DNA from 2 places in the Janthinobacterium sp. JC611 genome. Region 1 is predicted to be linked to the other one. Evidence: predicted binding sites of a transcription regulator. Region 1 holds the regulator's gene; the other holds the start of a gene.
The links. Region 1 encodes FliA, which starts transcription of late flagellar genes. Its sites were predicted from a motif close to CTAAAGTTTNNNNNNNNNNNGCCGNTA; they were not measured.
Positions count from the first base shown of each region.

Region 2: a site for FliA is predicted at 1,223-1,249, ahead of J0O65_RS07505 (flagellar protein FliT). Genes of this name have one in related genera too.

Region 1 is NZ_JAFLJN010000081.1:21,897-25,493, reverse strand. It holds gene motD (flagellar motor protein MotD) at 1-674, opposite strand, end outside; gene J0O65_RS25515 (flagellar motor protein) at 680-1,426, opposite strand; gene J0O65_RS25510 (RNA polymerase sigma factor FliA) at 1,408-2,139, opposite strand; gene J0O65_RS25505 (MinD/ParA family ATP-binding protein) at 2,187-3,050, opposite strand; gene flhF (flagellar biosynthesis GTPase FlhF) at 3,043-3,597, opposite strand, start outside.
Region 2 is NZ_JAFLJN010000008.1:33,983-37,579, reverse strand. It holds partial or broken gene J0O65_RS07510 (hypothetical protein) at 1-464, shown strand, start outside; gene J0O65_RS07505 (flagellar protein FliT) at 883-1,155, opposite strand; gene J0O65_RS07500 (M13 family metallopeptidase) at 1,390-3,459, shown strand; gene J0O65_RS07495 (class I SAM-dependent methyltransferase) at 3,527-3,597, shown strand, end outside.

The DNA.
Region 1 (3,597 bases):
GGCGTGGCGTTCGGCGCCACTGGGATGTTGTCGGCGTGGCCCACGGCCGTCAGGCGCGACGCCTTGACGCCGCTGGCGATGAACAGGCGCACCACGGCGCTGGCGCGCGCGGCCGACAATTCCCAGTTCGAGGCAAAGTTCGAATTGCTGATCGGCTGCACGTCCGTATGCCCTTCCACCTGCACGTCGTGCGTGTCATCCTTGAGCAGCACGGCGACGGCGCGCAGGGCCTGGTCCGACTCCGCCGTCAAACGCGCCGCGCCCGGGTCGAACAGCACGCTGGCATTGATTTCCACGCTCACGCCGCGGCTCGTCTGCGTCACCCGCACCTTGCCTTCCTTGACCAGCGGCGCCAGCGTGGATGTGAGGTCCTGCGCCAGGCGCGTCATGTGTTCGCGCTCGCGGCGGATGGCTTCCGTGCGGCGTTTCAGGGCGGGATTCGGCAGCGGAATGGCTTGCGGCGCTTCCATGATGATGGGCGGCGCGCCCTTTTCCAGGCTGAAGGCCTGGCCGATGGCGTTCTGGAAGACGCGGTATTTGCCTTCGTTGACTTGTGAAATCGCATACATGACGACGAAGAAGGCGAACAGCAGGGTGATGAAGTCGGCGTACGAGATCAGCCAGCGGTCCTGGTTGTCCGCTTCCTCGTCATATTTCCTGCGCGCGCGCCGCATCATGGTCAGTGCTCGTGCAGCAGGCTGGAAACGCGCTCTTCGATGATGCGCGTGTGGTCGCCCGTGGCGATGTCGTACAGCACGGCGGCCGTGATTTCATACTGCAGCACCCTGCGCGAGACGATGGCCTTGAGCTTGTTCGCCACCGGCAGGAACAGCAGGTTGGCCAGGCCCACGCCATAGATGGTGGAAACGAAGGCCACGGCGATGCCGCTGCCCAGTTTGCTCGGGTCGGTGAGGTTTTCCATCACGTGGATCAGGCCCAGCACGGCGCCCAGGATGCCGATGGTGGGCGAATAGCCGGCCGCCGATTCCCACACCTTGACGGCCTGCCGCTCGGCCATTTCATAGGCGGAGATTTCCACGTCGAGCAGCTGGCGCAGCTTGTCGGGCGCGATGCCGTCGACGATCATGCGCAAGCCCTTGGCATTGAAGCGGTCGGCCGTGTTTTCCATCAGGCGCTCGAGCGCCAGCGGGCCGTCGCGGCGCGCCGTCAGGCTCCATAGCCCGATGTCGCGCGCCAGCGCGGCGCGCGTGTCGGGCGGCGGCAGGAACACCCAGCGCAGCATTTCCAGGCCGCGGACAAAAGTACGCAGCCGCGTTTGCAGCAGCACGGCGCCGAAGGTGCCGATGATGACGATGGCAAAGGCGGCCGGCTGCAGCAATGAGGCCATCTTGCCGCCTTCCAGTGCCTGGCCGACCAGCAGGCCCGCCAGCGCCAGCGCCAGCCCGATTACGCTGGACCAGTCCACGCCAGCTCCCTCAAGGTTGCGCGCAGGCGCGCGACGGCCTGGGTATGCAGCTGCGAGACGCGCGATTCGGACACGCCCATCACCGCGCCGATCTCCTTCAGGTTCAGCTCTTCTTCGTAATACAGGCCCATGAGTATTTTCTCGCGTGGCGGCAGCGCGTCGATGGCATCGATCACGGATTGCCGGAAATCGGTATCGAGCAGGGAGCGCAAGGGGTCGCTGTCCTCGTCCACGCAGTGGCGGTCGAGGAAGCTGTCATTGCCGTCCGGGTCATGAAAATCTTCGTAATACAGCAGCTGGTGGCCGCCGCCGTCGCCCAGCATTTCCTGGTAGTCGGCCAGCGACATTTTCAGCAGTTTCGCCACTTCCGACTCCGTCGGCGGATGGCCGAGGCGCTGCTGCAGGATGCTCATCGCTTCCTCGATCTTGCGCATGTTCTGGCGCATGCTGCGCGGCAGCCAGTCGCTGGTGCGCAATTCATCGAGCATGGCGCCGCGGATGCGCAGCACGGCATACGTCTCGAACTGCGCGCCATGCGTCTCTTCATAGCGGCTGATGGCATCGAGCAGGCCGATCATGCCGGCCTGGATCAGGTCATCGACCTCGACCGAAGGCGGTAATTTCGCCTTCATATGGTGCGCCAGACGCTTCACCAGCGGAATGTGCTCCGTCAGCAAATAGTCCTTGTTCGATTTCCCTTTGACCGTGTACATAGGCTGCTTATTGTTTTCTCATCTTTTATCTGGTGCCGCGGTGGGTGTCAGGCGCTGAACTGATGCGGGCTCCCCGTCTGGTACAAGGTGCCGCCGAGCACCGGCGCCGCCGAACGAGCCAGCCGCTCGGCCAGTCCGCGAAACGCCACCGACGCTCCCGCCAGCGGAAAGGCATCGACCACGCTGCGGCCCAGGCGCGCCGCGCGGTGCAGATATTCATCGGCAGGCACCGACCCCATCGAGGTCAGCTTCACGGCCAGGTAGCGGCTTGCCGCCTGCGCCATATTATCGTAAACCACTTTTGCCTCGGATTCGGAAGCGCCGGTGACGAGGATGCCGAACGGACGGCGTCCCAGTTCCTGGCTCAGGCGCTTGATCAGGCAGTACGCCGCCTTGATCGAGGTGGCGCTGGTCGAGACCTGCACGACGATATCGGAAGAGGCCATCAGCGGCACGGGGAAGCAATCGCCCTCGTCGGCCACGACGCCGTCGACCAGCACGATGCCGCTCTGGCGCGCCAGCACGTCGAAGGTCTTGCCCAGGCGGCGCAACTCGTCGGCCGAAGCGTAATCCATGCTGTCCATCAGGTGGTTGCGCGCGCCCAGGCTGGCCACGCCGAAGCCTTGCGGCACCTGGTGGATGACCTGGTTCAAGCCGCACTGCTGGCGCGCCACGTCGCGCAGGCTGGCGCCGTGCGCCAATCCCAGGCGCGCAGCCACGCCATCGCCGCCGCCGCTGGCGTCGAGCAGCAGCACGTCATTGCCGCCGTAGACCAGCGAGGCGCCCAGGTTGACCAGCATGGCGCCCTTGTCATCCTGCGGCGTGGCCGATAAAAATGTCATGACGCGCGGCTGCGGGCCGGCCAGCATGCGGCGCAGGCCTTCGGCCTGGTCGAAATCGAAATTAGCCAAGGCGCACCCCGCGCGCTTCATTGTTGCGGGCGGCCGCCTGCGCCATCAAGAGCGGCAGTTCGGCATCGGAAAACTGCGTGGCCGCCGCATCGCGCTTGAGCTTGAAGGCGCGGTCGATCAGGTAGCCGCGGTCGGCCAGGTACAGGTCTTCCGGCACGCGCTGGCCGTTCGACACATAAAACAGGTTCAGTTTCTGGCGGATCACCACGTCGAGCACATTGCCGATCGACGCCGCTTCATCGAGCTTGGTCATAATGCAGCCGGCCAGGCCGCTGCCCTGGTAGGCGCGCACCACTTCATTGAGGGTTTCCTGCGTGGCCGTGGAATTGAGGCACAGCAGGCGCTTCACGTCGGCGTCGGCGCCCGACAGCATGGCCACCTGTTCCGTCACCATCTGGTCGCGCTGACTCACGCCCACCGTATCGATCAGCACCGTGTGCTTGTTCTTGAGTTCCTTCAGGGCGATGCGCAAGTCCGCCTCGTCCTTCACCGAATGCACCATCACGCCGAGGATCTTGCCGTAGATGCGCAATTGTTCGTGCGCGCC
Region 2 (3,597 bases), on a different contig from region 1:
CGGATGCCGGGCAGGCGGCAGCGTGCGTGGCGCTGGACGCGCAAAACGCGGCCCTGAATGACAAGCTCGGTGAATTGGAAGGCAAGATCGGCGCCTTGCAACAGGTGCTGGCGCAGCCTGCCACCGCGGCCGTTGCACCGGCCGCCGCGCCGGCCGAGGCGCCGCTTCCGCACGCCAAGCCCAAGCCCCTGCATGCGGCGCCGGCAGTCGGCAAGGATAAGCAGGCGGGCGGCAACGGCTTGCTGTGGCTCGGTATCGGCACCCTGGTGTTCCTGTTGCTGACGGCGGTCATCGTGTATATCGCGCGCAAGCGCAAGCAAGCGGCGGGGCCGGGTGCGCCGTCGACATACTGGGTTCTGCTGCGCAAGCCATTCGGCCGCAGGAAGAAGGACGTGCCCGTGCTGACGGAAGCGTTGGAAGAGGAGGCGGCGGCCGAGCCGGAAGCGGAGCCGTTCTCGCGCTGAGCATGCGGCACGGCCAGGCTGAAATTTGATATAAAAAAAGATATTGAAAAAAGACAGAAAAATGCTTGTCTATTGTGTTGCCTATTTCTTAAAGGTGGTGATATGATGAATTCAGTGGACTTGCTCTACGACAAAACAGCCCCAGCCTGTCGCAGTCACCAACGATAGTGTGGCGCGGCAAACAGGTGTAGCGTTGCATAAACGCCTGGGTCTGGAAGCGGTTCGCGATGCCGACGATGTGCTCGCGAACGCCGGATGCAACCGGCAGCGAGGCGACGCCAGGAGATACCTGGGGCTCGCCTTCCAAATTCCCCCTCCTTGCTCTCGGGCGCCGCGAATGGCGCGCTCCCCGGCACGGCGGCAGACGTAAAAAAAGCACCTGCGGGTGCTTTTGTCGTTTCTGGCGCGGCAAGCTTGCTTACATGCGTGCGCGTGCGCCCTGCATGGCATTCGGCAGTTGCGTCATCCACGGTTCCGTGATGGCGCGGATTTCGCGGTCATTGGCCAGGATTTGCTTGAGCAAGTCGATCTTGCGCTGGCGCGAGGCGCCGGCCAGAGCGGGCACCTTGCCCGTCATGGTCGCGCTGGCGGCGCTGGCGCACTGGTTTTCCAGGGTATCCAGGCCATCCCAGTCGCTCGAACGTGCGGCCACGACCATTTTATTGGTCATTCCTACAATATTTTCATACATCGAAAGAACGTCGTTGGAGGTCATGAGCACACCCGTAACTAGTGAATGGATTACCGCTTGTCCAGATTAACGGCAGCTCCAGGGAGAACTTGAGGGTGTTTTTGAAAAAAAAGTAAAAATAATGTGGATGGTGTTGGCTGGCCGCCGGAATCTCCCGCCCAACCCTTGTTCCGCATGTGAAAAAGGTATGATTCTCTGGCTATGATTTTGCTTATTTTCTTCGAAAGGATCGCCATGCACGGTTTGCGTTTTTCCTGGTCCCGGACACCTGTCCAGGCTGCCATCGTCCTCGCCCTGGCCGGCGCTTCGCTGACCGGTTTGCCGGCCCGCGCGCATGGACAGCCAGCGCCGGCCAGCGCCGCTGTCCCCGCTGCCGCCACGGTCTTGCCTGGCGACGACTTCTATGACTACGTGAATGGCGACTGGTTGCGCGGCACGGAAATTCCCGCCGACCGCAGCAACTGGGGTTCGTTCGCCATCCTTGCCAATGCGACTAACGAGCGCATCATCACCCTCGTCGAAGGACTGGCGGCGGCGCCGCAGGCCGATGCGTCCGCGCGCCAGGTCAGCGATTTCTACCGTTCCTGGATGGATGAATCGGCCATCGAAGCGAAAGGCTGGGCGCCGATCCAGCCCTTGTTGAGCAAGATCAATGGCATACGCGACCGGGCAGGGCTGGCCCGCGCGCTGGGCGAGAGCTTGCGCGCCGATGTCGATCCGCTCAACGCCACCAATTTTTATACGGAAAACCTGTTCGGCCTGTGGGTGGCGCAAGACTTGAACGACACCACGCGCAACGTGGCCTACCTGCTGCAAGGCGGCCTGGGCTTGCCCGACCGCGCCTTTTACCAGGACGACAGCGCCCGCATGCAGGGCTTGCGCGCCGGCTACCAGGCGCATATCGCCGCCATGCTCAAGCAGGCCGGCTACCGCGATGCGCCGGCCCGCGCCGCGCGTGTGTTTGCGCTGGAACAGCAAATTGCCGCCAGTCACGCCAGCCGCGAGGATTCGGCCGATGTCGCCAAGGGCAACAACGCGTGGCGGGCCGCCGACTTCGCCGGCAAGGCGCCGGGCCTGGACTGGCAAGCGTTCTTCCAGGCGGCCGGCCTGGGCAAGCAGACGGATTTCATCGTCTGGCACCCGACGGCGATGACGGGCAGCGCGGCGCTGGTGGCAAGCGTGCCGCTGGCCACGTGGAAGGATTTCCTCGCCTTCCACGCGATCAACCATTTCAGCACCACCTTGCCGAAGGCGGCCGCCGACCAGCGCTTCGCCTTCTATGGCAGCGCCCTGAGCGGCACGCCGCAGCAGTCGCCGCGCAGCAAGCGCGCGCTGGCGGCGACGAACGCGGCCTTGAGCGACGCCGTCGGCAAACTGTATGTGGAACGCTATTTCCCGCCAGAATCGAAAGCCCGCGTGCAAGACATGGTGACGAATATCGTCGCCGCCTTCTCGCGCCGTATCGACAAGCTCGACTGGATGGCGCCGGCCACCAAGGCGCAGGCGCAGGAAAAGCTCAAGACCCTGTACGTGGGCGTGGGCTACCCGGAACGCTGGGATGACTACGCGGGCTTGCGCGTCGTGCGCGGCGACGCGCTGGGCAATGTGCAGCGGGCGGAACAGTTTCATTACCGGCAGGCGCTGGCCAAGCTGGGCCAGTCTCCCGACCGCAAGGCCTGGGCCATGCCGGCGCAGCTGGTCAACGCCGTCAACCTGCCCCTGCAAAATGCGCTGAACTTTCCGGCCGCCATCCTGCAGCCGCCATTCTTCGACCCGCTGGCATCCGACGCGGCCAACTATGGCGGCATCGGCGCCACCATCGGCCACGAGATCAGCCACAGCTTCGACGACCAGGGCGCCCAGTTCGACGCCCAGGGCAAGCTGCGCGACTGGTGGACGCCGGCCGACCTGGCGCATTTCCAGGCCGCGTCCAAGCAATTGGTGGCGCAATTCGCGGCCTATAAACCGTTCCCCGACCTGGCCGTGAATGGCCAGCTGACCCTGAGCGAAAACCTGGCCGACCTGGCCGGCGTGGCGGCCGCGCATGACGCGTTCACGCTGTCGCAGCAGGGCAAGCCGGTGCAGCCGGGCGCGGACCGCGATTTCTTCATCGGCTATGGCGTCAGCTGGCGCAGCAAGGCGCGCGAAGCGGCGGCGCGCCAGCAAATCCTCACGGACGGCCATGCGCCGGCGCAATACCGCGCCGCCACCGTGCGCAACCTCGACGCCTGGTACCCGGCATTCGACGTCCAGCCTGGGCAGCAGCTGTACCTGGCGCCGGAACGGCGCGTGCGCGTCTGGTAGGCGATGTTGACGCTGCCGGCTTGCCGGCCGGCAGCGTAAAATGGCGGAACATATCGACAGGACCGCCATGAAGCCAAATCCGCCGCAAGATCCCCTCCACGCCATCACCGAGCGCACTCTGGCCCATTACGACGCCAG